DNA from 4 places in the Neobacillus sp. 19 genome. Region 2 is predicted to be linked to each of the others. Evidence: predicted binding sites of a transcription regulator. Region 2 holds the regulator's gene; each other region holds the start of a gene.

Region 1 (8,091 bases), on a different contig from region 2:
TTTATAGGTGAAGATGCTAGAGAAGGAGAAGTATTGGTAAATAAGGGAACTTTAGTAAATCCGGGTATCCAAGCCATGCTGGCTACCTTCGGCTATAAGGATGTCCCTGTGGCGAAAAAACCGATTGTCGGTTTGTTTGCAACTGGTACTGAACTTTTAGAAGTAGAAGAAGAACTCGTGCCGGGGAAAATTCGCAACAGTAATTCCCATATGATTGCCGCCCAAATCGAAAGAGCCGGTGGTGTGGTTAAATATTTTGGAAAACTGCCCGATGAATTTGATACATGCTTTGATGCTGTACTAGAAGGGTTAAATGAAGTTGATTTATTAATTACAACAGGCGGAGTATCGGTAGGGGACTTTGATTATCTTCCTGCCATTTATGAAAAATTAGGTGCCGAGGTGTTTTTCAATAAAGTAGCGATGCGCCCAGGCAGTGTGACGACAGTAGCCGGATATAAGGGGAAGATTTTGTTCGGTCTTTCTGGTAATCCATCTGCTTGTTATGTTGGCTTTGAATTGTTTGCCCGCCCAATTATTCGAAAAATGTTATTTTCTGAAAAACCCCATTTAAGGAAAGAAAAGGCCTTACTTGAAGTGGACTTTCCAAAAGCGAATCCATTTACAAGATTTGTTCGCAGCTCCACGTTTATCGAGGAAGGCAGGCTAAAAACAACACCAAGTGGTCTAGACAAATCCAATATCATCATGAGCCTTGCTGGTGCAAATTCGTTAATGATTCTTCCAGGCGGAACTAGAGGCTTTACAGCAGGCTGTGATGTAGAGGTGCTTATGCTTGAAGATCAGACCGGAAGCGAGTGGCCGTGGTAAAACCGATTATTTTTCAAGTGGTTGGTTATCAAAATAGCGGAAAAACTACCCTTACTTCCAAGCTCATCGAAAAACTGTCAACAAATCGGTTAACAACGGTGACAATTAAACATCACGGACATGGCGGGAAGCCCGATGCTGCAGAAAAAAAAGACACAACAAAACACTTGTCAGCAGGAGCGATTGCCACCCTTGTTGAAGGAGATGGCAGGCTGATTCTTCAAGCAGAACCATGTGCATATAGTTTAAAAGAACAGATCGAGTTGATGCACTATTTTCAGACAGACGTCATTTTAGTCGAAGGATATAAGCAGGAAAATTACCCAAAGCTTGTTCTAATGAAAGAAAAACAGGATTTAACGTTATTAGATATCGTAAACAATGTTCAAGCCGTGGTATTCTGGGAGGCTGAAATGATGGACATCATTTCAGCCAAACTGGATGTGCCGATCTTTCATATCGATGATGAAGCAGTCATAAGTTGGACCGTTCAACAAATCAAAAACTTTGTTAATGAGATCGGCCATAAATGTTAATAAAGTTGTCAAATAAGAGAAGGCAAATGCCTTCTTTTTTGCTTTATCATGTGATGCTCTTCACATTTTTTTCTACTGTCCTAATTTATAGTATAGGTAAGCAGGAATGAGGAGTGAAAGCGATGAAATTATTTTTACCGAAACAACATGGTGCTTGGGCAATGTTGATCATCCCTTTTTGGCTTGGGGTAATAGATGGAGGATTCCTCTGGAGGCATATCCCATTTTTTGTTGGCTGGCTTTTATTGTACTTGGCAACATATCCAATGCTGCTATTGTTTAAAAAGAAAAAGCTCACTTTTTATACAAAGTGGTCGCTAATCTATTTAGTGCCGGCTTTATTGCTGTTATTGCTACCACTATTGGAAAGGCCGTCTATTGTATTCTTTGGCCTGCTAATGATCCCTTTTTTTATTATTAATGCTTACTTTACCGCAAAAAATCAAGATCGTGCTTTTATGAACGATTTAAGCGCTGTTTTTGCCTTTTCAATTGCCGGCTTAGCGGGTAGTTATTTAGGGAGAGGTGCTGTTTCATTTGAGACCATTATTTTTCCCTTTTTAACATCTGTGCTATTTTTTATCGGCTGTACGTTTTACGTCAAATCCATGATTAGGGAAAAGAAAAATACGAAATTCAAATGGATTTCTTGGGCCTACCATCTACTGCTTGTTGCTGCATGGATTGCGGCCGGCTATTGGATTGCAGCACTTAGTTTTATTCCGAGTTTACTTCGGGCAATTCTTTTTTATGGAAAGAAATTATCACCAAAGCAAATTGGTATTTACGAAATAATTAATTCGGTGCTCTTTTTCATCATCATTGCCATACAAATAGTGATCTTAAAATAAAAAAATCGGTCGTAATGACCGACTTTTTTATTTAGTCAACCTTGCAAATTTCTATTGGACAATCTTCACAATCAATTTCACGTTTTAAATAATCCAAGTCATGAATGGTGATTGACCCTTTATCAATGGAGATTATTCCTATTTTTCGTAAATCACTTAGCAGACGATTTACGACTTCACGAGAGGTTCCGCAGAAGTTCGCCAGCTCCTGATTCGTTAACGGTAACTCAACTAAAATTCCCTTATTCGTTTTAACCCCATAGCTATTACTTATTCGAATTAAGGTTGAATATAATGCACCCTTTTTTCCATGAAGAACTAAATCGCGAAACTTGGTTTGTGTTTTACGATATTGCAAACTCATCCATTTAATGAATTCCAATGAAAGAGGGAGATTTTGTGAAAGTTTTTCCTCAAGAACATCCTTCATGATTACCGCCACCTCACCACTCTCCACAACACGTGCACTTAATAAATATCGTGAAGAAGGGGAGAATAAATTTAATTCGCCGACAAAGTCTCCTTTGGAGCACATTCTTAGTGTAAGCTCTCTTCCATCGGGAATAATCTTACTAATTTGAAGAATCCCGCTTTGTACGATGTATAATTCATCTGCTCGCGATCCTTCTTGAAAAAGAAAACTCCCTTTTTCAATCTTTTTCATATGGTGAACCGTATCAAAGAGGTGTGACAACGTTACGGGCATTTCTGTTACTATCTGCATACGACTAACCACCTTAAAGGTTCGAATTAATTTTAAAAAATAAATGCCAGCAAAGGTTTGATTTACAGGATATTACTATAATTATATTGTTAACTAAGAATAATTAGCAATAAATGTGGAATAAGTTCATACAATCGTCAAAAAGTAGTTACATGGGATTGGGATATATTCCTTAGGAAATAATGTCGACTGCTGATGGAATTTGAAAGAAATTCCTATAATGGACAAACCTAAAATGGAAATAATAATAATGTAGATGAGAAGGAGGGAAAAATGTGGGACAAAATCGTCAGTTTAAATCAGGAAAAAAGGCTCCAAATAATGGTGTGTATATAGAAGTTGGTGAAACGGGTGATAATGTGCTTAACCCTAAAAAAATTAAGCTAAAAGCTGGGGATCCATTTCCCGAAACATCAAATGATGAAAGGGTTTGGACTTATCAAAGAAAACCTTAATTAGTAAATATGGAAAGTCATCCAAACGGATGGCTTTTTCTATGTGAAAAATTTTACTTCTATTTAGAAAGTGTCTTATAATAAAAGAAAAGGTCAAAAATGGTCAGAAGGGGTGTCGATAAAGTGGACTTAAACCGAATGACGGAGCGTTTACAAAAAGGGATTATGGAGGCACAGACCTTAGCGGTTAAAGAAAATCATCAAGAAATTGATGAATCTCATTTGTTTTTATCTCTTATGAATCAAGAGGACAGTCTCATTACTTCTATTATAGAAAAGGCTGGATTACAGTCAGAACAAGTGAAGAAAAAACTGTTGGAATCTTTGTCAAAGAAACCGCAAGTTACGGGTTCAGGAGTGGAACAAGGAAAACTGTATATAACGGCTAAGCTGCAAAAATTATTGGTCAGCGCCGAAGAATTTGCCACGAAATTCGCCGATGAATATATTTCAGTTGAGCACTTCCTCTTAGCCGCAGCCCACACAAATGATTCGGAAATGAAAAAGATTCTGCAAGCATTTGGGCAAACACCTGAAACCGTTTTAAATGCTATAAAAGAAATAAGGGGGAACCAAAGAGTGACATCACAAAATCCAGAAGCAGGATATGAAGCTCTTAAAAAGTACGGCAGAGATCTTGTCGCCGAAGTAAAAGCCGGTAAAATGGACCCAGTCATCGGCAGGGATACGGAAATTCGCAATGTGATCCGGATTTTATCAAGAAAGACAAAGAACAATCCAGTATTAATCGGTGAACCGGGTGTAGGAAAAACCGCCATTGTCGAAGGATTAGCACAAAGGATTGTGAGGAGGGATGTTCCAGAGGGCTTAAAGGATAAAACGATTTTTTCACTCGATATGAGTTCGTTGATTGCCGGAGCTAAATTTAGGGGTGAATTTGAAGAGCGACTAAAGGCCGTTTTAAACGAGATTAAAAAAAGTGAAGGGCAAATTTTACTGTTCATTGATGAAATTCATACCATTGTAGGAGCCGGAAAAACGGAAGGTGCGATGGATGCCGGCAATATGTTGAAACCGATGCTGGCACGCGGTGAGCTTCATTGTATCGGAGCAACTACACTTGATGAGCACAGAAAGTATATTGAAAAGGATCCGGCACTTGAACGCAGATTTCAACAGGTACTTGTCCAAGAACCGAATGTAGAGGATACCATCTCCATATTAAGGGGCTTAAAAGAAAGATTTGAAGTCCATCATGGTGTTAAGATTCACGATCATGCGCTCGTGGCAGCAGCTACGTTATCAGATCGCTATATTACTGATCGATTTTTGCCCGATAAAGCGATTGATCTTGTTGACGAAGCATGTGCCTTGATTCGCACTGAAATTGATTCGATGCCAACGGAACTTGATGAGGTGACTCGCAGGGTGATGCAGTTGGAAATTGAAGAGGCGGCATTACGTAAGGAGAGCGATGAAGGCAGTAAAGTACGGCTCGAAGCACTTATAAAGGAACTTGCCGATTTAAAAGAACAGGCGAATGCGATGAAGGCAAAATGGCTGCAAGAGAAACAAGGAATACAGAAAGTCCAGGAAAAAAGAGAGCAGTTAGAAAAGCTTCGCCGGGAGCTGCAGCAGGCTGAAGATCAATATGATTTAAACCGTGCAGCAGAACTAAGACATGGTCAAATTCCGCTGGCAGAAAAAGAACTTAATCAATTAGAAAATGGGGCGGAAAAGGACGAACGGCTGCTTAGAGAGGAAGTTACCGGCGAAGAAATTTCAAATATTGTTTCAAGATGGACAGGAATACCTCTCTCTAAACTGGTTGAAGGGGAGAGAGAAAAACTGTTGAAATTAGAATCCATTTTACATGAAAGAGTCATTGGGCAAGACGAAGCCGTGAATCTTGTTGCAGATGCTGTTCTTCGCGCTCGTGCCGGTATAAAGGATCCAAACCGGCCAATTGGATCATTTTTATTTTTAGGGCCGACGGGTGTTGGGAAAACGGAGCTGGCAAAGGCATTAGCAGAGTCGTTATTTGACAGCGCAGAACATATAATTCGAATAGATATGTCTGAATATATGGAAAAACATGCGGTTTCAAGGCTTATTGGCGCACCTCCTGGATATGTTGGTTATGAAGAAGGAGGGCAGCTGACGGAAGCTGTTAGAAGACGACCATATTCCGTTATCTTAATGGACGAAATTGAGAAGGCTCATCCTGAAGTGTTCAACATTCTTTTACAGGCATTGGATGATGGACGAATAACAGATTCACAAGGCCGTGTAGTCGACTTTAAAAACACAGTAATTATTATGACTTCCAATATTGGATCACAATTCTTACTTGAACGAAGTGAAAATGAGATTGAAATTTCAGAGGAAGCAAGAGAAAAAGTTATGACTCAGCTAAGAGGCCATTTCCGTCCGGAATTTTTAAATCGGATTGATGAAATCATCCTATTTAAGTCATTGTCATTAGGAGAAATAAAAAATATTGTTGTGAAAATGATGAAGGAACTGCAAAATCGGCTGAAACAACAGCAAATCGATATTTCAATTAGCGAGGATGCGAAAGAATTCATTGCGGTAAATGGCTTTGATCCGATCTACGGTGCAAGACCGCTGAAACGGTATATCCAAAGAAATATTGAAACAAAGCTTGCACGTGAAATCATAGCAGGCAGGGTACATGATCAATCAACAGTGGAGATCATGATAAAAGATGGGGAAGTGGTGGTTCAGGTAAAATAAGAAAGAAAAAGGTCGTCCAATAACTTGGAAGACCTTTTCTCCTATTTTAATGATTCTTTACAGGCTCTCTTGGAATAACAGAAGCAGCAATGAAAATCAAAACAGTAACACCAAGAGATACAATAACGCCTGGCATAAATTCAAATTTTGCACCTGGAGTCATAGAACTAACAACATATGTAAGCATTTGCACTAATAGAAATGACCAGAAGAAGGTCCAAAAAAATCGCACTATTTTTCACCTCTTACTTATTTTTCATCAATGTTAATACTACCATACGCGGTAAAAAAAATATAGATAAAATCAATTTCTGAAATAACTTTTCAAGTCATTCGGAAAAATGGGCAAACTCCCTTTCATCTTTTGTGAAATGACATACAATATGTTGAGGAAATATGTAAAAGGAGATTTAGCAATGGAAAATCGCAATTTTCAGATGGATACCCAATGGAATATCATTCATTACCCCGAAAAGCCAACAGGATTTGGGATCTTAATCATTGGAGATGAAAGGCATTTTGTGGACGAGAGCAAATGCTTTTGGACACAAAACGAAGGAAAGCTAGCCATCATTGATGAATTAAAAGATGCAGGGTACACCATTTTTTCCTCAAATCTTTATGGGCGAAATTGGGGGAGCGATAAAGCTGTTGAACTTGCTCAAAGGTTGTATCAGCATGTGATTCGCAGCGAAATCCTAAATAATAAAATTCATATTTTGGCGGAAGGTATGGGAGCGCTGGTCGCGGTCAGGTTAATGGAGAAAATGAAGGGATGCATCAGGTCGGTAATCCTGCTTAATCCTATTCTTTCCTTAAAGCATCACCTTGAACAAGAAAAGGAACATAAATTTTTTTATAAAAAATTAATGAGAGAACTAACTGCAGCACATAATACGGAACAAACATGGATTGAAGGGGCCATAAACAGCATGGAGGAATTCGTAAACATGGAGTCTGGATGTCCCGTTAAGATCATTCATGTCCTAGCCGGTGGAAAATCATATAACCAATCGAAATTATACCAACAAATTATCAAATCTCCTGAAATTAATCCTACTTTTATTCTTCCAGAAAAAAAACCACAGCTTGGAAAAATTTTCATCAAGTTTTTGAACAGCCATGAAACTGAACTGTAAGTCTGGTTCCTCCTCAAATAGAAATAATTCCTTAATGAATGGCATAGGATTCATTAAGGCGAGTTTGGGGAGGAAAATTTTAATGGACAAGGCTATTATTTTTGGAATATACAATTTTGTTAGTTTTCACGCATGTAAAACGCTCCTGAATAAAGGAATCGAAGTGATCGGTGTTCAACTAGATGAACAAGAAAAAAGTCCATTACTCGAGGAAAAAAGGTTTGAGGTGGGAAGAAATGCCAACTTTAGCGAAAACCCTTTGTCTAAGTGGGCAAACAGACGGGAAGAAGAGAAGGCTGAAACAGTCATTCTATTTCCTATTTACGATTTATATATGCTGAGGAATGAAAAAATTTTGCAGCACGATCAAGTGGCAAAATCAATCATCCAATATATGGAGAGCAATAAAGACAATACGGAAATTGTATTCATACTTCCTATTCAACTGCTTAGGGCTAACAGTATAGAGGCCATCGGAACTTTCATAGAAAAAATAAAGGGATTAGCAAAGAAGGTTCAATGGTTTTATGTACCAGCTATTTACGGTCCTTGGCAGCCACAAACATTTCTGTATCACCAGGCTATCCTTTCTACCTTTCAAAAGGCAGAAATCAGAAAAGATGAAAGAGAATGGACGGGTGATGTTCTGTATATTGATGATGCAATTAATACCATTATTAACACAGTTGAAACTGAGAATTCCGGGCGTTTTATTGTTGAAAGCGGGAAGAATAATTATTGGGCTAATTGTGCCGCTTTTCTCCAAATAGATGAGAAATTAATGGACATCAGCCGTAATGAACCGTTGCAATTGGATCATCAAATTGTTAAGCTCCC
Region 2 (8,091 bases):
CTGGACCGTTCCTCAAGAAAGATTTCTGATGGATTTCCTACTTCCTCGAGGCCAAATTCCTTCATTTCAAAAATACCCATTTCATTCGTGGAACCAAAGCGGTTCTTTACTGCCCGTAAAATGCGGTATGTGTGATGTCTTTCCCCTTCAAAATAAAGCACGGTATCCACCATATGCTCAAGCAATCTCGGACCGGCGATCGATCCCTCCTTCGTTACGTGTCCAACAATAAAAATGGCAATCCCTTTTGTCTTACCAATTCTCATTAATTCAGAGGTACATTCACGAACCTGTGACACACTTCCCGGAGCTGATGTCACATCCGGGTGAAAAACAGTTTGGATGGAATCAATAATGACAAAGCTCGGATTGGTGCTGTCAATTGTCCGGTTAATTTCTTCTAAATTTGTTTCTGCATAAACCAATAGATTTTCTGAGGCAATCCCTAATCGTTCCGCTCGAAGCTTTGTCTGGCGTAACGACTCTTCACCAGATATGTATAAAACCTGATTCCCTTTACTTGCGAGCTGTGAAGATACCTGCAGCAGAAGGGTAGATTTCCCAATCCCCGGGTCTCCGCCAATTAATACTAACGAACCCTTTACCACACCACCGCCCAAAACACGATTTAGCTCATTTAAGTCGGTCTGAATCCTTGGTTCATTTTCCATTTCAATCGAATTAATGGGCATTGGTTTTGCTGCTAGCGTCGATCCGCCCTGAGAATGAGCAAATGCCCCTCTTCTCGTTGCACCCGTCACTTCTACTTCCTCAATCATCTTATTCCATTGTCCGCAGCCTGGGCATTTCCCCATCCACTTTGGCGATTCATACCCGCATTCCTGACACATAAATTTTGTTTTTCGTTTAGCCATCCGATTCTACCTCACTTGCTGACTCTAAAAATGAAAAAAGAGGTACACGGGTTGACTTTATTCACGTGTACCTCTTGCCTGTGTTGTTAAACAAGTTTGATTATTGGTTCAAACAAGATTATTTTACTAAGCTTGTTTTTTCAGCCATTCTCACAATAAATTCGCCATTATCTACATCAATTATTGCAAGCTGGCCAGTTAATAGAGTTCCTTTTAGTAATTCCTCAGAGAGACGGTCTTCAATATGTTTTTGAATTGCCCGTCTAAGCGGCCTTGCCCCGTATTCAGGGTCGTACCCTTCCTGCGAAATTTTCTCCCTTGCTGCTTCAGTTAATTCCAGTGAAATATCTTGTTCTTTTAAGCGTTTGATTAACTGATCAGATAGCAATGTGACAATTTCATTTAAATGCTTTCTTTCTAACGCATGGAAAACAATAATTTCATCGATTCGATTCAAGAACTCCGGACGGAAGGCTTTCTTTAATTCATCCATCACTTTACCCTTCATATCTTTGTAATCCTGTTCCCCATCTTGAATATTAAAGCCCACATATTTGTTTCGTTTCAGTGCCTCTGCGCCGACATTGGACGTCATAATCAACACCGTGTTCCGGAAATCTACGGTTCTTCCCTTAGAATCCGTTAAACGGCCATCTTCAAGTACTTGGAGCAAAATATTAAATACATCCGGATGTGCCTTTTCAATTTCGTCAAGCAGTATGACAGAGTAAGGTTTTCTCCGGACCTTTTCCGTTAATTGTCCGCCTTCTTCATAGCCGACATATCCTGGAGGTGATCCAACAAGTCTTGATGTGGAATGCTTTTCCATATACTCAGACATATCGATCCGAATCATTGCATCTTCATCGCCAAACATCGCTTCAGCAAGGGCACGGGCTAATTCTGTTTTTCCGACCCCGGTTGGTCCCAGGAAGACAAAGGAACCGATTGGACGTTTTGGATCTTTTAATCCCGCTCTTGCACGGCGGACTGCCTTTGAAACAGCTTTGACTGCTTCCTCTTGACCGATAATCCGAGAATGAAGCACTTCTTCTAAATTAAGTAACTTCGCTGTTTCCGTTTCAGCAAGCTTAGAAACAGGCACTCCGGTCCAGCTGGATACCACGCTTGCGATATCTTCAACCGTTACCTCATTGTTTTCTTTCCCTTGCTTTTCCTTCCACGTCTTCTTCGTTTCTTCAAGCTGCTCGCGAAGACGTTGTTCCGTATCCCTTAAGGAGGCTGCCTTTTCAAATTCTTGACTTTGGACAGCGGCATCCTTTTCTTTTCTTACCTCCTCAAGCTTTACCTCTAATTCCTTTAAGTTTGGAGGAGTGGTATAAGAGCGAAGCCGTACCTTTGATCCTGCTTCATCGATTAGGTCAATCGCTTTATCAGGCAGAAATCTGTCTGAAATATAGCGGTCTGAAAGCTTAACAGCTGCTTTGATCGCCTCATCCGTAATAGAAACACGGTGGTGTGCCTCATAACGGTCACGCAATCCTTCTAAAATTTGTACTGATTCTTCAGCCGTTGGTTCATCGACGCGAATCGGCTGGAAGCGTCGTTCTAACGCTGCATCTTTTTCAATGTATTTACGATATTCATCCAGTGTGGTTGCCCCAATACATTGAAGCTCACCACGGGCAAGCGATGGCTTTAAGATATTGGAGGCATCGATTGCACCCTCCGCGCCGCCTGCGCCAATTAAGGTATGGAGTTCATCAATGAATAAAATGATATTTCCTGCCTGGCGAATTTCATCCATTACTTTCTTCAAGCGGTCCTCGAACTCACCGCGATATTTTGTTCCTGCAACAACAGTGCCCATATCGAGTGTCATGACACGTTTATCACGAAGAATCTCCGGCACTTCATTATTAACAATTTGTTGAGCGAGGCCTTCAGCAATCGCTGTTTTTCCGACTCCAGGTTCACCGATTAATACCGGATTATTTTTAGTTCGACGGCTCAGCACCTCAATGACACGCTGAATTTCTTTACTGCGTCCAATCACAGGATCTAGGCTTCCTTCTCTGGCAATCGACGTTAAGTCTCTTGCAAGACTATCCAATGTCGGCGTATTTGCAGTAGCAGACGCACCACCCTGATGACCGCTTGAATCATTGCTTCCTAATAATTGCAGTACTTGCTGACGTGCTTTATTTAAGCTGACGCCAAGATTATTAAGGACCCTTGCAGCCACTCCTTCTCCCTCGCGGATTAAGCCAAGGAGAATATGCTCTGTACCGACATAGGAATGACCTAATTTTCGCGCCTCATCCATTGATAGTTCAATAACCTTTTTAGCTCTAGGAGTATAGTGAATGGTTTGAGAGGTTTCTTGTCCTTTGCCAATTAGATTTTCAACTTCCTTTTGGATTTTTTCAGAACCTAAACCAAGTCCATAAAGTGCTTTTGCCGCAATTCCTTCACCTTCGCGAACCAGCCCTAACAAAATATGCTCTGTCCCAATGTTGTTATGTCCCAGGCGGATAGCTTCCTCTTGTGCCAAAGCAAGAACCTTTTGTGCTCTTTCGGTAAAACGTCCAAACATCATATTCTCTTCCTCCTCACCTATTATCATTCTCCATTTTTATTCGATCCCTAATTAATGCCGCTCTTCGAATATCCCTTTCATGCGGCCGCAATGGTCCGCCGGCATATTGCTGAAGAAAACCCGGCTGGGTCAAAATCATTAATTCGTTTAATATCGTTTTCGGCATATTTTCGATAAACCCCATATCGATCCCAAGCCTTACATCGGATAAACATCTAGCCGCTTCTTTTGATTCAATAATCCGGCTATTCGTTAAAACTCCTAAGGAGCGATATACCCTGTCTTCTAATTGTATGTTTGAAGTTTTTCGTAATGCTTCACGTGCAGACCTTTCTTGAGAAATTAGCTGGCCTACAACTCCCATCAAATCGCGGCTAATATCCTCTTCTGACTTTCCAAGCGTAATTTGATTGGAAATTTGAAAGATATTACCCAGTGCTTCACTGCCCTCGCCATAGATTCCTCTAACAACGAGCCCTAACTGATGAATGGCCGGAATGATCCGGTTGATTTGCTGTGTTAAGATTAACCCTGGCAAATGCATCATCACGGATGCTCGGAGCCCTGTTCCAACGTTGGTCGGACAGCTGGTTAAATAACCATGCTTCTCATCAAAGGCATATTGAATATTACTTTCCAGCCAATCATCAATTTGATTGGCTGCATCTAATGCTTCAGATAATTGTAAACCAGGGAATAGGCATTGAATCCGAATATGATCTTCCTCATTTATCATAATACTGACTTCTTCATTTACGGTTAATAAAACAGCACCGTATGGTGAATCTTCAGCCAGTTGCGGACTAATCAGGTGCTTTTCCACTAATACCCTTTTTTGCAGCGGCTGCATTTCATCGATTTTCAGCAATTCCATTTGCCCAAAATTTTGATCAGCAGATTTTCTTAAAATTTCTTCTATATTTACAATAATCATCTTTGCTTCTTCATGTGAAAAAACAGTTGGAAATTTATAGTCTTCAAAGTTCCTCGCCAAACGGATTCGGGAACTAAGAACAATATCCGAATCAGGCCCCTCTTCGCTCATCCAGGAGCTGACGGCAGACCTCAGAAACCGTTCAAGTGACACGTTATTCCCCTCCCTCAACACGATCGGCTAATTTTCTTTCTAATGTGCGTATTTCATCACGAATCTCTGCTGCTTTTTCAAATTCCTCCTGGGAGATGGATTCTCTCAGCTTACCTTTCAGCTCTTCAATCTGTTTTCGAAGTTGAATCCCCCCGCCAATTCTTTTTGGAATTTTACCATTATGAGTCCAGTTTCCACTATGAAGGCGCCTTAAAACTGGCTTTAGCTGGTCTTTAAATGTCTCATAGCAGTGTGCACACCCAAACCGGCCTACTTTTAAAAATTGAGGAAAAGTCATGGAGCAGTACTGGCACTGAAGTATTTCCTCCTGATGGAATGGACTTTGACTTGGATTTTGAAAGGTTGGGTCAATATTTAATAAACCAGCTAACAGATTATTAAAAGCAAATCCCGTTTCTCCACTAAAGATAAACATTTCACCTTTTTCCTGAGCACATTTTTCACAAAGATGCACTTCTGTTTTTTCTCCATTAATAATTTTTGTAAAATGAAGTGCTGCAGGCCTTTGATTGCATTCTTGGCAAATCATCTCTTCACCTCTCCGGCTGCGCAAATTATTTATATTTCAAAGAAGTTAACATTGCTTTTAGCATTCTTGCTCTTAATTCATCTCGGTATGGAAGATCAATATATAAAACGGAGCGATCAATAACGCTTAACATAATTTTTGCTTCTCGTTTTGTAATGATCTCCTCTTGAACAAGTCTTACGATAACATCCTCAGCACTTGTCTGACTGATTCGACTTTGAAATAGTGAAAGTAAATGATCGATTAAATGGGCAAAATCGTGGGATTGAACCTTCATAATCCGAATATATCCACCGCCGCCCCGTTTACTCTCAACTATATACCCTCTTTCAATTGTAAAGCGAGTATTAATTACATAATTGATTTGAGAGGGAACACATTGAAATTTATCAGCAATCTCACTTCGCTTAATTTCAACAAGGTCCTTCTCGCTCATTTCCAAAACTTGCTTTAGATATTTTTCAATAATATCGGAGATGTTTCTCATCTTCCCACCCCCCATCTTCTGACTTTGACTATATTTGACTTTAATTATACTGAAAATTTTATGTAGATGCAACGATTCACTACTACTGATTTTCTCCAAATTTCACGGTAATGAAACCTGAATTTTATTGAAATACGGAAGTTAGGAATAAAGTTGGGGGAATGAAAGGACAAATTTGGGCTGTTTTTGTAGAGTTGAGGGGTTCTTTCCGCTTTTGGTGAGTTACTTTTCACTTTCATTTATTGACGCAAAAAAAAACAATCCTCCCGGATTGTCCTTTTTATGCGTGCCTGGCAACGTCCTACTCTCACAGGGGCGCATGCCCCAACTACCATCGGCGCTGAGAAGCTTAACTTCCGTGTTCGGTATGGGAACGGGTGTGACCTTCTCGCCATTGTTACCAGACTATTTATTTGAGGTTTTCATTCCCTCAAAACTAGATAATGCAGAAGAAGTTTTTTGTAAAAACGAGTTCAACCACTTAAAAATGGTTAAGTCCTCGATCGATTAGTATCAGTCAGCTCCACATGTCGCCACGCTTCCACCTCTGACCTATCAACCTGATCATCTTTCAGGGATCTTACTAGCTTGACGCTATGGGAAATCTCATCTTGAGGGGGGCTTCATGCTTAGATGCTTTCAGCACTTATCCCGTCCGCACATAGCTACCCAGCGATGCCTTTGGCAAGACAACTGGTACACCAGCGGTGCGTCCATCCCGGTCCTCTCGTACTAAGGACAGCTCCTCTCAAATTTCCTGCGCCCACGACGGATAGGGACCGAACTGTCTCACGACGTTCTGAACCCAGCTCGCGTACCGCTTTAATGGGCGAACAGCCCAACCCTTGGGACCGACTACAGCCCCAGGATGCGATGAGCCGACATCGAGGTGCCAAACCTCCCCGTCGATGTGGACTCTTGGGGGAGATAAGCCTGTTATCCCCGGGGTAGCTTTTATCCGTTGAGCGATGGCCCTTCCATGCGGAACCACCGGATCACTAAGCCCGACTTTCGTCCCTGCTCGACTTGTAGGTCTCGCAGTCAAGCTCCCTTGTGCCTTTACACTCTACGAATGATTTCCAACCATTCTGAGGGAACCTTTGGGCGCCTCCGTTACTCTTTAGGAGGCGACCGCCCCAGTCAAACTGCCCACCTGACACTGTCTCCCACCCCGATCAGGGGTGCGGGTTAGAATTTCAATACAGCCAGGGTAGTATCCCACCGACGCCTCCACCGAAGCTAGCGCTCCGGCTTCTCAGGCTCCTACCTATCCTGTACAAGCTGTACCAAAATTCAATATCAGGCTACAGTAAAGCTCCACGGGGTCTTTCCGTCCTGTCGCGGGTAACCTGCATCTTCACAGGTACTATAATTTCACCGAGTCTCTCGTTGAGACAGTGCCCAGATCGTTACGCCTTTCGTGCGGGTCGGAACTTACCCGACAAGGAATTTCGCTACCTTAGGACCGTTATAGTTACGGCCGCCGTTTACTGGGGCTTCGATTCAGAGCTTCGCTTGCGCTAACCCCTCCTCTTAACCTTCCAGCACCGGGCAGGCGTCAGCCCCTATACTTCGCCTTGCGGCTTCGCAGAGACCTGTGTTTTTGCTAAACAGTCGCCTGGGCCTATTCACTGCGGCTCTTCAGGGCTATGAACCCTAAAGAGCACCCCTTCTCCCGAAGTTACGGGGTCATTTTGCCGAGTTCCTTAACGAGAGTTCTCTCGCTCACCTTAGGATTCTCTCCTCGCCTACCTGTGTCGGTTTGCGGTACGGGCACCTTGAATCTCGCTAGAGGCTTTTCTTGGCAGTGTGGAATCAGGAACTTCGGTACTAAATTTCCCTCGCTGTCACAGCTCAGCCTTCACGGTGAACGGATTTTCCTGTTCACCAGCCTAACTGCTTAGACGCGCATATCCAACAGCGCGCTTACCCTATCCTCCTGCGTCCCCCCATCACTCAAACGATTCATAGGTGGTACAGGAATATCAACCTGTTGTCCATCGCCTACGCCTTTCGGCCTCGGCTTAGGTCCCGACTAACCCTGAGCGGACGAGCCTTCCTCAGGAAACCTTAGGCATACGGTGGATGAGATTCTCACTCATCTTTCGCTACTCATACCGGCATTCTCACTTCTAAGCGCTCCACCAGTCCTTACGGTCTAGCTTCAACGCCCTTAGAACGCTCTCCTACCACTGACACCAACGGTGTCAATCCACAGCTTCGGTGATACGTTTAGCCCCGGTACATTTTCGGCGCAGAGTCACTCGACCAGTGAGCTATTACGCACTCTTTAAATGGTGGCTGCTTCTAAGCCAACATCCTGGTTGTCTAAGCAACTCCACATCCTTTTCCACTTAACGTATACTTTGGGACCTTAGCTGGTGGTCTGGGCTGTTTCCCTTTCGACTACGGATCTTATCACTCGCAGTCTGACTCCCACGGATAAGTCTTTGGCATTCGGAGTTTGTCTGAATTCGGTAACCCGATGAGGGCCCCTAGTCCAAACAGTGCTCTACCTCCAAGACTCTAACA
Region 3 (8,091 bases), on a different contig from region 2:
TAAAATCCCTTATTCGGGAAAAAAAATAAAGCGAGTGTATTTAACATCAAAAAGTACAATCCGCCCATTGCCGGAATCAATTCATGCGATTCGGCAGGCAGATTTAATTATTATCGGACCTGGAAGCCTGTATACAAGTATCCTGCCCAATTTGCTCGTCCCGGGTTTAGGTGATGAAGTATGCCGCTCCCATGCGAAAAAGGTGTATATATGCAACCTGATGACACAGGCCGGGGAAACACATGGCTATGCGGCCAGTGACCATGTAAAAGCTATTTATGATCATATGAGCTGTGCCTTTATGAATACGATTCTTGTCAATAATGAAGAGATCCCACAGCATATACAGCTCCGTTATAATGAAGAATTGGCTGACCCTGTTCTATATGATTTACCGCAGCTATTCCAGCTTGGGCTAGAAGTCGTGCATGCGGATATTGCCTACCAGGAAAATGGCGCGTTAAGACATGATCCCAAAAAGGTAGCAAATATTTTATATAATTTGCTAATTGCTGAAACCAAAAAGCGATATGAAGCGTAGATAGTATGTACGGTCAGAAACATAAATAAGTGCGAGTGTTTTATTGGAAATGAAAAAAGGGTGTGAGGGGATGTCTTTCGCTTCGGAGACGAAAAAGGAATTAACAAACTTGGAAGTGAAAACGTGCTGCCTTCAATCTGAGTTATCAGCATTGATTCGCATGAACGGTTCCCTTTCCTTTTCCAATCGTAAGCTAGTGGTCGATATTCAAACCGAAAATGCTGCGATTGCCAGGAGAATTTATACATTATTGAAAAAGAGCTACCAAGTGCAAGTAGAGCTCTTAGTTCGAAAAAAAATGCGCCTAAAGAAAAACAATGTGTACATTGTTCGTTTAGCCGAGCAGGCAAAGGAAATTCTTGAGGATACGAAAATTTTGGGTGAAGGATTTACCATCATTCATGATATTTCACCGGGACTTATTAAAAAGAAGTGTTGTAAGCGTTCTTATTTACGCGGCGCCTTCCTTGCCGGAGGATCCGTTAATAATCCGGAAACGTCTTCCTATCATTTGGAAATTGCTTCGCTTTATAAAGAACATAATGATTCTTTATGCGAATTGATGAATACATTTGGACTTAATAGTAAAACGCTTGAGCGTAAAAAAGGCTTTATCACCTACTTAAAGGAAGCCGAGAAAATAACCGAGTTTCTCAATATTGTCGGTGCCCATAATGCCTTGCTTCGATTTGAGGATGTCCGAATTGTCAGGGATATGCGGAACTCCGTGAACCGTTTGGTAAACTGTGAAACCGCTAATCTTAATAAAACGATCGGTGCATCCATCAGGCAGGTAGAAAACATCCGCTTTATCGACGCAACCGTCGGCTTGCAGATTTTGCCGGATAAACTCAGGGAAATTGCCGAGCTCCGAATTCAATATCCGGATGTAACGCTGAAGGAATTGGGAGAAATGGTATCCGGAGGCACCATCAGTAAGTCAGGGATTAATCATCGCTTACGAAAAATTGATGAAATCGCGGAAAAGCTGCGTGTCGGGGAAATGGCCCCAAAGCATAAAAGTTTGTGAAATAGTGAATTAGTTCAAAGAATATAAGAAAAAACATGGGGAGGAATTTGTGTAATGTTGGCGAAACAAGTAGAAGTAAAATTGAAAACGGGTCTTCAGGCACGCCCAGCAGCACTTTTTGTGCAAGAAGCTAACCGTTTTTCAGCTGATATTTTTCTAGAGAAGGACGGAAAAAAGGTTAATGCCAAAAGCATCATGGGCTTAATGAGCTTAGCAGTCGGCTCAGGAGTTGTCATCAATATCATCGCTGATGGCGACGATGAAGACAAAGCGATCAATGCATTAACCGATTTTATTGAAAAAGAGCAATAACGGAAAAGGTTCGGCTTCGGTTTAGAAGCTGAGCTTTTTTTATGCCCGCGGCGGGGGAAAGCACCGTAATGGTCACAAAAAAAACAACCGGCGGAAGGCCGATTGCTCGTCAAATTACTTTTTATCTTTGATTTCATTAGGGTTACGGGTAACGATGTTGTCAATTAAGCCGTATTCCTTTGCTCTTTCAGCTGTCATGAAGTTATCACGATCAGTATCGCGTTGAATCACTTCAAGCGGCTGGCCTGTGCGCTCTGCAAGGATACCATTTAATTTTTCGCGAAGGAAAAGAATGCGTTTCGCGGCGATCTCGATTTCTGTCGCTTGTCCTTGAGCACCGCCAAGTGGCTGGTGAATCATGACTTCGGCATTAGGCAATGCATAGCGCTTGCCTTTTGTGCCTGCAGCAAGTAAGAATGCACCCATCGATGCAGCCATCCCAATACAAACAGTTGAAACATCTGCTTTAATATACTGCATGGTATCATAAATAGCCATACCGGCTGTAATGCTTCCACCTGGGCTATTGATGTAAAGGGTGATATCTTTTTCAGGATTTTCCGCTTCTAAAAATAGTAATTGTGCTACAATGCTGTTGGCAACATTGTCATCAATCGCGCTGCCAAGCATAATAATCCGGTCTTTTAACAGACGGGAATAAATGTCATATGCACGTTCTCCGCGGTTTGTTTGTTCAATAACTGTAGGAATCAAATTCATTTTTCTTCCTCCTTTGAGTGTATTAGGTAATAATCTTATGTAATGTAATCATACACTGATGGTCAATAAAGGTCAAACAATTTGACTTTAAAATTCTTCGACAACTTCTCCCTAATCCATCATAACCATTTTATTCGTTTTTAAACCTATATTTCACTTGCAATGTTCACGGATCTGGCATATAATATGTAAGTCGTTACAAATTAGCGCTCGTGGTGCAACGGATAGCACGTAAGATTCCGGTTCTTAAAATGGGGGTTCGATTCCCTCCGAGCGCGTCAATCAAACACTAAAAGTTCCTATGTTTGTATGAGTCTATACAAGCATAGGAACTTTTTTGTAATCACCTAAAAAAGGCAAGCACATTTCTATGCTCACCTTTGTCAACAACAATGCGAATTAGACGATACTTGTTGAATACTTTTGCTTAAGTAAAGCAGGCATTCTTAACAAGGATGTTAATCTAGAGTTTATTTTACTAATGAAGAACGCTGCTCTAATACCTAAAATAATTAAGGATGGGAATAAGCTTAAAAGAATATTCAAAGTATATCCCTCCACATTGAAGTTTTGTGTTAAATGATAACACTAAGGTTAGTGTTAATCTAAGGAACCAATTTATTCAATGGGAGACCTATTTTAATGATTGAAACCATTTTCCAATACACGAATTCGGATTCATCGTGTAAAATAGAATGAAGGGGGGGATATGGATGAACTTTAAGGCAGGTTTATGGCAGCAGCAAACGTTGAAATTAACGATGACACAGGAATTGTCGCAGGCTATTGCATTATTGCAATATTCGGCCCAGGAACTGACTGCTTTTTTAGAAGATAAGGCACTCGAAAATCCCCTTATGAAGGTTGAAACGGGCGATGTTAAGCCGATGAATCCCCTCATGGACCGCAAACGCCGCCGGCATCAAAAAGAGGAAAAGGATTGGATCGAACAAATTGCAGACAAACCCTTTTCGCTTGAAGACCATTTAATCTCTCAATTAAATATTGCCAACTTAACGGCAGAACAATTAAAAGTCATTCGGCGTCTGATTCAGAGTCTTGATGAAAACGGTTACTTTCTGGGTGACCTTAGCGAAATCGCTCAAAGCCTGCGGGTGGAGGAAGAAGTAGTTGAAGATTGCTTAGCCGTGATTCAAACGCTTGAACCGGCAGGCATCGGTGCACGGAACCTTCAAGAGTGCCTGTTGATGCAACTGTATTATGAAAATCCAAATAATGAAGTGGCATTAAATATATTAGCCAACTATTTCGTTCCGTTTGCTGAAAAGAAATGGAAGCAAATTGCGAAGGAATTGAAAATAACTTTAAAAGATATTCAAGATGTGTTTGACCAAATTCAATTTCTGAATCCAAAGCCGGGTGCTATGTTAGCGAAGGAAACCACCACGTATATTATTCCGGACGCCATTGTCGAGCAAACCGAGGAAGGCCTGACAGTCAGGATGTTTGATGATTCCCTGCCAAGGATTAGTTTTAATGAGAATTATTATAAGAAGTTCAAAGATCAGGACCAGCAAGTCAGCCGGTTTTTGCAGGATAAGGTCCAGGATTATCAATGGATTGCCAGAAGTATTGAACAACGCCGGGAAACGCTCACTAAGGTGGTTGCCAAAATTGTTGAAAAGCAAACGGCCTTTTTTCAAAAGGGTGCACAATATTTGGTGCCAATGACAATGAAGGAAGTGGCCGCTGAATTGGATATTCATGAATCAACGGTAAGCCGTGCGGTCCGTGAAAAATATGTCCAGACACCGATCGGGACCTTTTCATTAAAAACATTCTTCACCAGCATGATTCAGACCGTTTCGGCGGATGAAAATACATCGTCAACCCAGGTGAAAAATGAGATTAGTAAATTAATAGAACAAGAAAATAAAGAAAAGCCGTTATCAGATCAAGAAATTGTGGAACAATTAAAAACGAAGGCAGGGATTGTGGTTTCGAGGCGTACGATTGCTAAATACCGTGATCAGCTGGGAATCCCGTCATCTTCAAAACGAAAAAGGTTCAATTAAGGAAGGAAATAAACGATGACGCAAACGACGATCACACTCTATACACGTAATCGCTGCCCCCTTTGTGATAAAGCAAAGACCGCACTTGAAGAGCTGCAACAGGAATGGAATTTTTCCCTCGAAGAAATCGATATTGAAACGAGCGATGACTTAACAGAGCGCTATGGCTTGATGATTCCAGTTGTACACCTCGACGGAGAAGAAGTGGGATTTGGCTTCGTAGATAAATTTGATATAAGTAATCGTTTACAAGAAAAAAGCGACAGCAAATAAGTTGAAATAGGTTATCACTCCTGATACAATAAAGATCGTACGAGGGGTGATTTTTTTTAGCGTAGGTGGGACATAATATGTCTATGGTGGACATTTTTGGACCAACTGCATAGAATAAAGGAGCATGCTAATCATGCAATCATTTATTGATATTCAAAAAAGATTATTACCCGATCTCCTTCAAGTCCTGCAAAAACGATATACGATATTACGTTACATAGGATTTATGCAGCCTGTAGGAAGGAGGAGCTTAGCTGTCAGCTTGGGCTATACAGAAAGAATCCTCCGTAGTGAAGTAGATTTCCTCAAAGAGCAGAATCTTATTAACGCAAATAATGTGGGAATGAGTTTAACCCCTGAAGGGAAAAATTTACTTGAGGATCTAGAAGGTTTAATGCGTGAATTAAAGGGTATTGATGTGATGGAGCTAGAATTAAAGCATCGGCTTGGCGCTAAGAAAGTGATCATTGTACCCGGAGATAGTGATGATTCACCATTGGTTAAAGGCGAGCTAGGCAAGGCGTGTGCAAGTTGCATGAAAAAGCTTTTAAACGGGGAAAATATCATCGCTGTTACTGGCGGTTCAACGATGGCGGCTGTTGCAGAAAGGTTATCCCCTGATCATCACCATAAGAAATTGCTGTTTGTCCCGGCACGCGGCGGGGTTGGCGAGGATGTCGCTAACCAAGCCAATACGATCTGCTCGAATATGGCAAAAAACACGGATACCAAACATCGTGTATTGTACGTTCCCGATCAGGTCAGTCCGGAAATTTATCAATCCCTTATAAAAGAGCCTGACATTCATGAGGTGTTAGAACTAATTAGATCTGCAAGCATGGTTATCCATGGGATTGGGGATGCTATCACAATGGCTAAGCGGCGAAAAACAAATCCCGAAATTAAGCAAAAGCTTGAAACCGGGAAGGCCGTCGGCGAAGCTTTTGGTTATTATTTTAATGAAGAGGGCGAGATAGTCCACAAGGTCTCAACGATTGGACTACAGCTCGAAGACCTAGCCAATATCCCGAACGTCATTGCTGTGGCCGGAGGGGCATCAAAGGCAAAGGCCATCAAGGCATTTTTTAAAAAAGCACCGGCATCGACTATTTTAATAACTGATGAGAGTGTGGCAAAAAGTTTATTGAAAGGGTAATTCCCTTTATAAAAATACAGCTTTACCCAATAAAAGGAGGAATTTTATCATGACAGTAAAAGTTGGTATTAATGGATTTGGACGTATTGGTCGTAATGTATTTCGTGCGGCTTTAAACAATAGCAATGTGGAAATCGTAGCAATTAACGACTTAACAGATGCAAACATGCTTGCACACCTTCTAAAATATGACACAGTTCACGGAACTCTTGCAGAAGACGTAACTGTTGACGGCGAATACTTAGTAGTTGGCGGACATAAAGTGAAAGTTATCGCTGAACGCGATCCTGCACAACTTGGCTGGGGCGGTCTTGGTGTAGATGTAGTTGTTGAATCAACTGGCCGTTTCACTAAGCGTGAAGATGCAGCGAAACACCTTGAAGCAGGTGCGAAAAAAGTTATCATCTCTGCTCCGGCAAACAACGAAGATATTACCATTGTTATGGGTGTTAACGAAGACAAGTACGATGCAAACAACCACCATGTACTTTCAAACGCTTCTTGTACAACAAACTGCTTAGCACCATTTGCAAAAGTATTAAATGATACTTTCGGCATCAAGCGCGGTATGATGACAACTGTTCACTCATACACAAATGACCAACAAATCCTTGACTTGCCACATAAGGACTACCGTCGTGCACGTGCAGCAGCTGAAAACATGATCCCAACTTCAACTGGTGCAGCGAAAGCAGTTTCTCTAGTATTGCCAGAACTTAAAGGTAAATTAAACGGTATGGCAATGCGCGTTCCTACTCCAAACGTTTCAATTGTTGACCTAGTTGCTGAATTAGAAAAAGACGTAACAGCTGAAGAAATCAATGCGGCATTAAAAGCAGCTGCTGAAGGCCCATTAAAAGGCATCTTAGCATACAGCGAACTTCCATTAGTATCAAGCGACTACAATGGAAGCACTGCATCATCTACAATCGATGCTTTATCAACAATGGTTCTTGAAGGCAACATGGTTAAAGTACTTTCTTGGTACGATAACGAAGTTGGCTACTCTAACCGTGTAGTTGACCTTATCGGTTACATTGCTTCAAAAGGACTATAAGATTGGATTGAATTTCCATCTTTAAAACATATATAATGGTTAATGGTATTCCAAAGGGGAGCGGGGAGTTGAAGCCCCCTCCCTTTTTTATGTAAAAAACGCCAATATTTTTATAGGAGGGTCCTTTACATGAACAAGAAAACACTGAAGGATATCGATGTAAAAGGAAAACGAGTATTTTGCCGTGTCGATTTTAACGTCCCGATGCAGGATGGAAAAATTACCGACGAAACGCGGATTCGCGCAGCATTGCCAACGATTCAATACTTGATGGAACAAGGGGCTAAAGTTCTTTTGGCAAGCCATTTAGGCCGTCCAAAAGGAAAAGTAGTTGAAGAAATGCGTTTAACACCAGTTGCCGTCAGACTTGCTGAACTTCTTGGCAAAGACGTGAAAAAAGTGGATGAGGCCTACGGCGATTCCGTTAAAGCCGTGATTGAGACAATGAACGACGGCGATGTCGTATTGCTTGAAAATGTTCGTTTCTACCCTGGTGAGGAAAAGAACGATCCAGAGCTCGCAAAAGCATTTGCTGAACTGGCTGATGTTTATGTGAATGACGCATTTGGCGCCGCACACCGTGCCCATGCTTCAACTGAAGGAATTGCTAAAAACCTTCCAGCTGTTTCCGGATTCTTAATGGAAAAAGAACTGGACGTACTTGGTAAAGCTCTTTCCAATCCAGAACGCCCTTTTACAGCGATTATTGGCGGTGCCAAGGTAAAGGACAAGATTGGCGTAATTGAAAATCTCTTAGAATTGGTTGATAACTTGATTATCGGCGGCGGACTAGCTTATACATTTGTAAAAGCACAAGGCCATGAGGTTGGTAAATCATTGCTTGAAGAAGACAAAATTGATCTTGCAAAGTCATTCATGGAAAAAGCAAAAGCGAAAGGTGTTAATTTCTACATGCCTGTAGACGTGATTGTCGCGGATGACTTCTCAGCTGATGCCAATACAAAA
Region 4 (8,091 bases), on a different contig from region 2:
CACTCTATGAGTATGGAATTCTTTACATGGCCGTGGATGGATTTGTTCTTTAAAGAAGATACAGACAAATATAAATTTTCACATTTAAGTGATGCATTATTGTTCTTACCATATGGGGTTTCAGTTGATGAATTTCAGCACTGGGTTTATGAGAATCCGACAGCTACACCAAAAGAGCGTAAGCTAAAGTGGCGTGAGATAGAGAAGAAATATTTGCCGCATAAGGATTATGACGGCAACGAATATCTAGAAAGCGGCGGCTTCTGGCAGCGCCAAGGTCACATTTTTAATTCGCCGTTTTATTATATTGATTATACACTTGCACAGATTTGTGCCTTCCAATTCTGGAAGCGCTCTAGAGAGGACCAGGAAAAGGCTTGGGCAGATTATGTGAACCTGTGTAAGCTTGGGGGCAGCATGTCATTCACAAAGCTTGTCGCGGCAGCCAACCTGATTTCACCATTTGAGGATGGGTGTGTTGAATCAGTGGTCGCTGTGATTGAGAACTGGTTGAACTCTGTGGATGATCAAAAACTATAAGCTAAAAAGCGAAACCACTTTTATCAGTGGCTTCGCTTTTTTAATTAGTTTACAGTTATGCCTTCGGAGATAACTTTTAACTCGCCATTTTCAACAATTGCTGCTAATTTTTTTGAATCTGGCACTTCTAAAATAAAGTCGGCAATTTTATCTTCCAGTTGTTCCTGAATGACTCTGCGGAGCGGGCGAGCTCCAAAAGCAGGGTGGTAGCCAAGTTCAGCTAATGTTTCTTTTGATTCCTGTGAAATGGATAATTCGATATTTTGCTCTTTTAAGGTTTCTTGTAATTCAATTACCATTAAATCAACAATCGTTAAGATATGTTCTTGATCTAATGAGTTAAATTCAATAATACTATCAAAACGATTCAAAAATTCAGGCTTAAAGAAGCTGCCAAGCGAGTCAAGGATACTTGCTTCTTCTACTGCTTCTGTTGTGCCAAACCCAACGTGGATGTTTTTGTGGCCGACGCCAGCATTACTGGTCATAATAATGACCGTATCCTTAAAGCTGACAATTCTTCCTTGGCTGTCAGTAAGGCGGCCATCTTCAAGAATTTGCAGGAACATGTGCTGTACGTCAGGATGTGCTTTTTCAATTTCATCTAAAAGAATAATGCTATACGGGTTTCTGCGGACTTTTTCTGTCAACTGTCCTGCCTCGTCATGGCCCACATAGCCTGGAGGTGAACCGATTAGTTTAGAAACGCTGTGTTTCTCCATATATTCACTCATATCGAGACGTATCATGGAATCCTTGGACCCAAATAATTCTTCTGCAAGGGTCTTGGTAAGCTCCGTTTTACCGACACCTGTTGGACCGACAAACAGGAAGGAGCCAATTGGACGGTTTTTTGATTTTAAACCGGCCCGGCTGCGTCTAATCGCCTTTGCTACTTTTCTTACAGCTTTTTCCTGACCGATGACCTTCTGACTTAAATTATCTTCTAATACTTTCATTTTCAGCTGTTCATCCTGCTGCAGCTTTCCGACGGGGATACCCGTTTTTTGTTCAATAATTTCTTGAATATGAGAAACAGTAACAACAGGCCTTTCATCACGTATATCCTTATTTAATAACTTTTCCAATTTTGCCTCTTCATCTCTAAGACTGGCTGCTTTTTCATACAGTTCATGTTTGAGGGCCTCGTTCTTTTCAGCTGCTATCTCTTTTAGACGGGTTTCCATTTGTTCATTACTTTTATAATCAGTAGAAAGATTTAATTTAGACCCGGCCTCATCAAGCAAGTCGATGGCTTTGTCAGGTAAGAAGCGGTCTTGAATATAGCGCTGTGATAATTGAACACAGGCAAGAATGGCTTCATCTGAATAAGTGACTTCATGGTAATCCTCATACTTCTTTTGAAGTCCTACTAAAATTTCAATTGCCGCCTCTTTCGTCGGTTCCAGTACATTCACCGGCTGGAAGCGTCGTTCAAGAGCGGAATCCTTTTCGATTTGCCGGTATTCCTTTAATGTTGTTGCACCAACTACTTGTAATTCTCCTCGTGCAAGGGCTGGTTTTAAAATGTTCCCCGCATCCATGGAGCCTTCTGCAGAACCTGCACCAACAAGCAAATGAATTTCATCGATAAACAGAATGATATTTTTTCGTTCCTGCAATTCTGAAATTAATTCTTTCATCCGTTCCTCAAATTGACCACGGATACCGGTATTGGCAACAAGAGAAGCGACATCAAGCAAATAGACCTCTTTATTGCGCAATTTACCTGGGACATCCCCATTAGCGATTTTTATCGCAAGACCTTCAGCAATGGCCGTTTTACCAACTCCTGGTTCACCAATTAAAACAGGATTGTTTTTATTCCTTCTGTTGAGGATTTCAATCACCCGTTTTATTTCCTGATCTCGTCCGATAACAGGATCAATTAAACCTGCCTTTGCCATGATGTTTAAATTTCGTCCAAATTGATCAATAAAGCCGCCTTGTGCCGCTTTTCTCTCACTATGGGGGGTTTGCTGTTCACCCATATTTGGACCCTGTGAATAACCATTTGACATAAAAAGATGGTCAAACGGGAAGTTCGAAAATGAGTTCATATGTTGACCATAGTTTGTACCTAGGGCTTGTTTTTCTATTTTGTAACATGCATGACAGAGTTTCATCTCTTGACGCTGCCCGTTAATATTCATACTTAATTGCACATTTGCATGGTTTTGATTACATCGTTGACATAGCATGTAAAATAACCTCCTTGTTATTCTGCTTTCATCAATTTGACTTTGACTATATTTGACCTTATGACCATAGTATACTCTGACCTTTTTTGACTTTCAAGATATTTGTCTATAGCAATGGTTACCATTTTGGGAAAAAAGCTCGTCTTTGTTTGTCCCTTTGGTCATATATTGATGGTAAGGGGGAGATGATGTGAAAAAGAATTGGAATCAAGCCTTTCAAATTGCGGCAGTTTATGTAGGAACTGTTGTCGGAGCAGGATTCGCCACTGGAAAGGAAATCGTAGAATTTTTTTCACGGTTTGGTTTCTTTGGCTTTATTAGTATATTAATGAGTGGTTATCTTTTTGTCATGATTGGTTCGAAGTTAATGCGTATGGCTGCGCAAATCGAGGCGAAATCCTATCAAGAATTTAATGAGCACCTCTTTGGAAAATGGGCGGGAAGCATCATAAATGTTTTCATGCTTTTCATGCTTCTCGGTGTAAGTGCCGTCATGCTGGCCGGGGCTGGGGCAGTTTTTGAGGAACAGCTTGGCCTGCCCAAAAATCTTGGCGTATTTCTGACCATTTTCCTTTCCTATCTAGTTATGCTAGTTGGTACGAAAGGACTTTTTGCGGTTAATACCTTTGTTGTTCCTTTAATGATTACCTTTAGTTTAATCCTGATGTTTTTGTCACTTAGAATGCCGAATTTTTTAGATCGGTTTTTGTTTATTCCCCATGCTGGTGACGGGTGGAAGAGTGTGATTGCCCCGTTTTCATATGCTGCTTTAAATTTGGGTTTGGCCCAGGCAGTTTTAGTTCCGGTTGCCACCGAAGTTAAGGATGACTGGACAATTAAATGGGGAGGGATTATAGGGGGCCTTGCGTTAACGCTGATTTTAATTGGCAGCCATTTTACCCTGATTATGCTGCCAAATCTGGAATTGTATGATATCCCAATGGCCATTATTATGAAAAACTTAGCACCGTTTTTTTACTGGATTTTTGTACTTGTTATTTATGGGGAGATTTTCACTTCTGTGATCGGAAATGTCTTCGGGCTCGACAGACAGCTGCAGCAATATATGCCGGTTCCAACGTTTGCATCTGTTACGGTCATTTTTGCCGTTTCCTATCTGATTAGTTTGGTGAATTATAGCACGCTGCTTTCTTATTTATACCCTTTGTTCGGCTATATTTGTATGAGCTTTTTTGTTTTATTATGGATGAAACCATTTACCCCAAATATGAAGAATTAATAAAGCAGCTGTCAAAAGTGGCAGCTGCTATTTCTATTTGAAAGGCATAATAATAAATATCATGATATCGAAAATGATATGCGAAACAATCACAAGCGGCATACTTTTTCTCCAATAATACAGTAACCCCCAGATGAGTCCGGAAATAAGGGCTGCGAAAACGAGTAAAAATGAGTCAGAATATAGATGAACCGATGCGTAAAGTAATGCTGCGATTAAAATACCCCAAATAGGACGAAGGTGTGTTACTAATTTTTTTTGGATGAAACCCCGCCAGAACAGTTCTTCCCCTGGAGCAGCAACTAAAATGAGGGCAATATATTGCCAAAATACCTTTGGCGCATACGAGCGGTATAATTTTCTTATCGGCTGCTCAAATGGGAGATGAAGTATTTGGATGACTTGATATCCTAACCAAAATATAAAATAGAGCAATAATCCAGAAAGAACACCGAGGAAAATATATTGGATAAAGGACGCCTCATCATCGACATCTCCTTGGTACGTGGCAAACGCAATTAACACAAGCACAGATCCGGAAAAGATATACCAAAATATGGTTTTATCGTGAAATGAAAAAAATATAAGTGCATGCGCTAAAATCACACCTGCTATTAGGCGTATGGTTAGAATCTTTTGTTTCATGATGTCTTGCCCCTTTTTAAATCAATAAAATATACTTTAACAAAAAATTTGTCGAAAAGGAAATGATTACATTAAACATTTTAACCAATTCTCCTAATAAGAACCTAAAAAGAAGAAAAAATAAACGGGAAGGGAGTGAAAATGATGAGCAAATCGAGGAGTCAACAAGAGCGGGAATGGACGGTCAGGAAGCAGGATCAAAATCCCCATGGCAAAGTCAAATCTTTAAAGCAGTTATCAAAAGAAACGGAACAGGGCAAATAAACTAGCAATGAAAGAAAAGGCAGTAAAAGTCTGCCTTTTCTTCTAAACTATTACATTAATAAGCGCTTTCTTTTACGACTTTATAGTTTTTATGGTTGACAACTGTCCGTTGATCTAATTCTAAATCACGGTAATTGTCCATATATGTTAGGTCGACTATTACAGAATTTTCATTTACCTTTTCAACAATCCCTTGTAAGCCACCACGGAATTCTATGATATTTCCTACTTCTGCTTTTTTCATTCAGTCTCTCTCTCCTTTGCCTTAAAAACTATTAATAAAATCCAGTTAAATAACAGTTTGCACTACTTTTCTAAATTCGTAAAGGATTTTGTATGACAATTTGGTTAATTATTACTTATTATTTTATTATATGCTTGAATGGAGAGTTAAAGAAGGGAAAACGCTTACAATAATAGAATAGAAGGAAAATGGAAAGTTGGCTTATAGATTTGCGGATAAGGTAAAATAGAGGATGGAATAGGGGGTGTGATAAATGCAGGAAGAAATGGTTAACGACATATTAAATCGATTAATGACAGGAGAACTTTCGGAATACTATGTAAAAAAGGAAGATTTTATGGATTTTCGGAAGGTGTTAGTAAAAAGAAATGATTTCAAACATTTCCGTGGAATCGGCGGACGTGGAGGAGATGTGTTATATCAATATCTTAAAGAACCAAGAAGTTAAGGGGATGGGATGATGGCCTTACTAGAAAAAATTGCCCAAATCAAGCAGGAAATCGGTAAAGTAATTGTCGGAAAAGACATAGAAGTGGAATTAATGACAATCTCATTATTATTTAATGGCCATATTTTGCTTGAAAGTGTTCCTGGTACAGGAAAAACGATGCTGGCGAAAAGCTTTGCGGCCGCAATTGGCGGGGCATTTTCCCGCATCCAGTTTACTCCGGATGTGCTTCCAAGCGATGTCACTGGGATTCAGTTTTTTAATCCAAAGATACAAGAGTTTGAGCTGCGGCCTGGCCCGATTATGGCAAACATTGTTTTAGCTGATGAAATTAATCGCGCTACACCGAGAACACAGTCAAGTTTATTGGAGGTGATGGAGGAAAGACAAGTTACAATTGATGGTGTGACCGTACCATTGGAAGAACCGTTTATGGTCATTGCTACACAAAATCCGGTAGAATCGCAGCAGGGAACCTTTGCATTGCCGGTGGCGCAAATGGATCGGTTTTTTATTAAAATTAAGGTCGGATATCCCGAATATGAGGATGAAAAGAGAATTATGCAAATTCACCGTGGAAACAAAAAAATGCAAACCATTACCCAGGTGTTTACCATCACAGAAATTGAACAATTTAAAGCATCCATGGGTGAAATCCATATTTCTACAGATATAGAAGACTATCTTTTAAGCATTATTAGGAAAACGCGTGAACATCATCATATTGAACTAGGGGTCAGTCCGAGGGGAACACTAGCTTTAATGAGAGCGGCACAAGGAAAAGCCTTTTTGAATGACCGTACATATGTTACCCCAAATGATGTAAAAGCAGTTGCCCCGTACGTTCTGGGTCATAGAATATTTCTTTCGATTGAAGGGTCACTTACAAACTCACCAGAACTTATTATCAATGAAATCCTCGATTCTATTTCCGTCCCAGTCGAAGCCGGTGCAAATGGATGACTTGGAAGAGGTATGGGGTTGAAGATCGAAAAATCCAGGCGATCAGCGGTTTTGCCATTATACTTATTATTGTAAGTCTCTATATGGGGTCCAAATTAGTATTGTTCTTGGCAGTATTTTTTCTATCTGCAACATTTTGTAATCAACTTTACTTGAAAAAAGCAGGAGAACAGCTTTATTTTGAAAACAGATATGAACGAAATCGCTTCTTTATTGATGATGAAGGTCAGTGGGTATTAGCGTTTCGAAACGAAGGATTGCCAATTTTAAAGGCGGAGTTACGCGTTTACTTTGATCACTTTGTCGCTCCTAAGGATGTGAACTTAGAGCCCAGTCTTTCCATGTTTGATCTTTCTATTCCGTTTTCTGTTTACACGAAGCAAGCAAAACAAATCATTATTCCTTTTTCGGCGAAATGGAGGGGGATTGCCAAAATACGCAAACTCGAAATTCATGTTCCCAGTATTCTGGGTTTTGGGGAAACAGTCTTAGAATCAACCCATTATTTAAAACAACATGCAGTAGTTTATCCTGAACCATTGCCTGTAAAAGGCCTAAAGGAGCAAATGACGATCCTTCAGGGTGTAAATGTTGTTCCTCATTCTGTTTATGAGGACCGGCTTGGACCACTTGGGACAAGAGACTATACCTCGTCGGACAGTTTTAACCGAATCCATTGGAAGGCAAGTGCAAGAAAGCAAACGTTGCAAACGAAAATATATGAAAATATTTCTGAAAAGGGTTGGAATATCGCGTTAAATGTTTCCGATGGACATTCCATTACAGGTCATCTAGAAATGCTTATTAGCAGTCTGACAGATATAGCTTATTTCGCTTTCAAACAGCAAATTCCTTACTCATTATGTATAAATGTACGAACAGCCGGGAATACTCCCTTCCTTTATGTTCCAAAAGGGGAGGGAAAAGAGCATCTACAAAAAGTGTTAGAAACCCTTTCATCTGTCAGTACTCAAAATTCAAGTGTCCCCTATGATTATATGCTTTCCTTTTATCACCGGCATTTGGCTCCACTGCCATTTTTCATTCATACGGGCATAAGGACAATTGAAACTGATCGAATGCTTCAATATATGGCAATCAAGGGTACTGCGATATATGAAATAAAAATGGATCAAGGGCAGGGATTTTTCAGTAAATTAGAAGTCCTTCCAGAAAGAAGGGCTGGATTATGATCAACCGTCTAGCCCTTGTAACCTATCATTTTTTATTAGAATTAATTGCCGGTCTTCTTATTCTATTCTTTTTCTATATCAGCAAGAAAGAGCTGCCGCCTATTTTCATACTAGCTGCAATATGTATCGTGGGCATTCTTCTTTTTACTGTCCTTCTTACAAAATTTCATGAAAAGGGTAAATGGCTTTATTTAGTCATCCTATTTCCTTTACTGATACTGATTGGACAAGAGGCAGGATTGTCACTGTTTATGGCTATATGCCTTGGATTGATTGTTTTTTGGCGGGGAATTTACCTGTTTGAAGAGCCATTAAGGGAATCCGAATCCTCAATATTGCTCGTTTCATTCATA

Evidence for each region. The regulator CtsR, encoded in region 2, represses protease genes until heat stress. The targets are predictions, from matches to a motif close to ATGGTCAATAAAGGTCAAACA.
Region 1: clpB (ATP-dependent chaperone ClpB) is a predicted target of CtsR. The motif match lies at 3,487-3,507, and genes of this name have one in related genera.
Region 3: clpP (ATP-dependent Clp endopeptidase proteolytic subunit ClpP) is a predicted target of CtsR. The motif match lies at 2,662-2,682, and genes of this name have one in related genera.
Region 4: ACO1D1_RS11780 (ATP-dependent Clp protease ATP-binding subunit) is a predicted target of CtsR. The motif match lies at 2,815-2,835, and genes of this name have one in related genera.

Annotation. Positions count from the first base shown of each region.
Region 1 covers NZ_JBMPZU010000041.1:1,701-9,791, forward strand. Annotated here, with positions in the region: gene glp (gephyrin-like molybdotransferase Glp) at 1-831, shown strand, start outside; gene mobB (molybdopterin-guanine dinucleotide biosynthesis protein B) at 819-1,367, shown strand; gene ACO1D1_RS13260 (YwiC-like family protein) at 1,490-2,218, shown strand; gene ACO1D1_RS13265 (Crp/Fnr family transcriptional regulator) at 2,250-2,924, opposite strand; gene ACO1D1_RS13270 (YjzC family protein) at 3,218-3,397, shown strand; gene clpB (ATP-dependent chaperone ClpB) at 3,521-6,115, shown strand; gene ACO1D1_RS13280 (YjzD family protein) at 6,162-6,347, opposite strand; gene ACO1D1_RS13285 (hydrolase) at 6,532-7,254, shown strand; gene ACO1D1_RS13290 (hypothetical protein) at 7,337-8,091, shown strand, end outside.
Region 2 covers NZ_JBMPZU010000024.1:2,031-10,121, reverse strand. Annotated here, with positions in the region: gene radA (DNA repair protein RadA) at 1-875, opposite strand, end outside; gene clpC (ATP-dependent protease ATP-binding subunit ClpC) at 994-3,435, opposite strand; gene ACO1D1_RS05850 (protein arginine kinase) at 3,449-4,522, opposite strand; gene ACO1D1_RS05845 (UvrB/UvrC motif-containing protein) at 4,524-5,072, opposite strand; gene ACO1D1_RS05840 (CtsR family transcriptional regulator) at 5,098-5,559, opposite strand; rRNA gene rrf (5S ribosomal RNA) at 5,848-5,964, opposite strand; rRNA gene ACO1D1_RS05830 (23S ribosomal RNA) at 6,047-8,091, opposite strand, start outside.
Region 3 covers NZ_JBMPZU010000031.1:184,659-192,749, forward strand. Annotated here, with positions in the region: gene ACO1D1_RS09800 (gluconeogenesis factor YvcK family protein) at 1-541, shown strand, start outside; gene whiA (DNA-binding protein WhiA) at 612-1,571, shown strand; gene ACO1D1_RS09810 (HPr family phosphocarrier protein) at 1,626-1,883, shown strand; gene clpP (ATP-dependent Clp endopeptidase proteolytic subunit ClpP) at 1,998-2,603, opposite strand; tRNA gene ACO1D1_RS09820 (tRNA-Arg) at 2,810-2,881, shown strand; gene rpoN (RNA polymerase factor sigma-54) at 3,317-4,639, shown strand; gene ACO1D1_RS09830 (glutaredoxin family protein) at 4,655-4,912, shown strand; gene ACO1D1_RS09835 (sugar-binding transcriptional regulator) at 5,046-6,068, shown strand; gene gap (type I glyceraldehyde-3-phosphate dehydrogenase) at 6,118-7,125, shown strand; gene ACO1D1_RS09845 (phosphoglycerate kinase) at 7,255-8,091, shown strand, end outside.
Region 4 covers NZ_JBMPZU010000035.1:71,975-80,065, forward strand. Annotated here, with positions in the region: gene ACO1D1_RS11775 (M3 family oligoendopeptidase) at 1-540, shown strand, start outside; gene ACO1D1_RS11780 (ATP-dependent Clp protease ATP-binding subunit) at 585-2,741, opposite strand; gene ACO1D1_RS11785 (YkvI family membrane protein) at 2,932-3,981, shown strand; gene ACO1D1_RS11790 (CPBP family intramembrane glutamic endopeptidase) at 4,015-4,626, opposite strand; gene ACO1D1_RS11795 (DUF6254 family protein) at 4,771-4,890, shown strand; gene ACO1D1_RS11800 (YkvS family protein) at 4,946-5,134, opposite strand; gene ACO1D1_RS11805 (hypothetical protein) at 5,388-5,582, shown strand; gene ACO1D1_RS11810 (AAA family ATPase) at 5,595-6,545, shown strand; gene ACO1D1_RS11815 (DUF58 domain-containing protein) at 6,542-7,738, shown strand; gene ACO1D1_RS11820 (hypothetical protein) at 7,735-8,091, shown strand, end outside.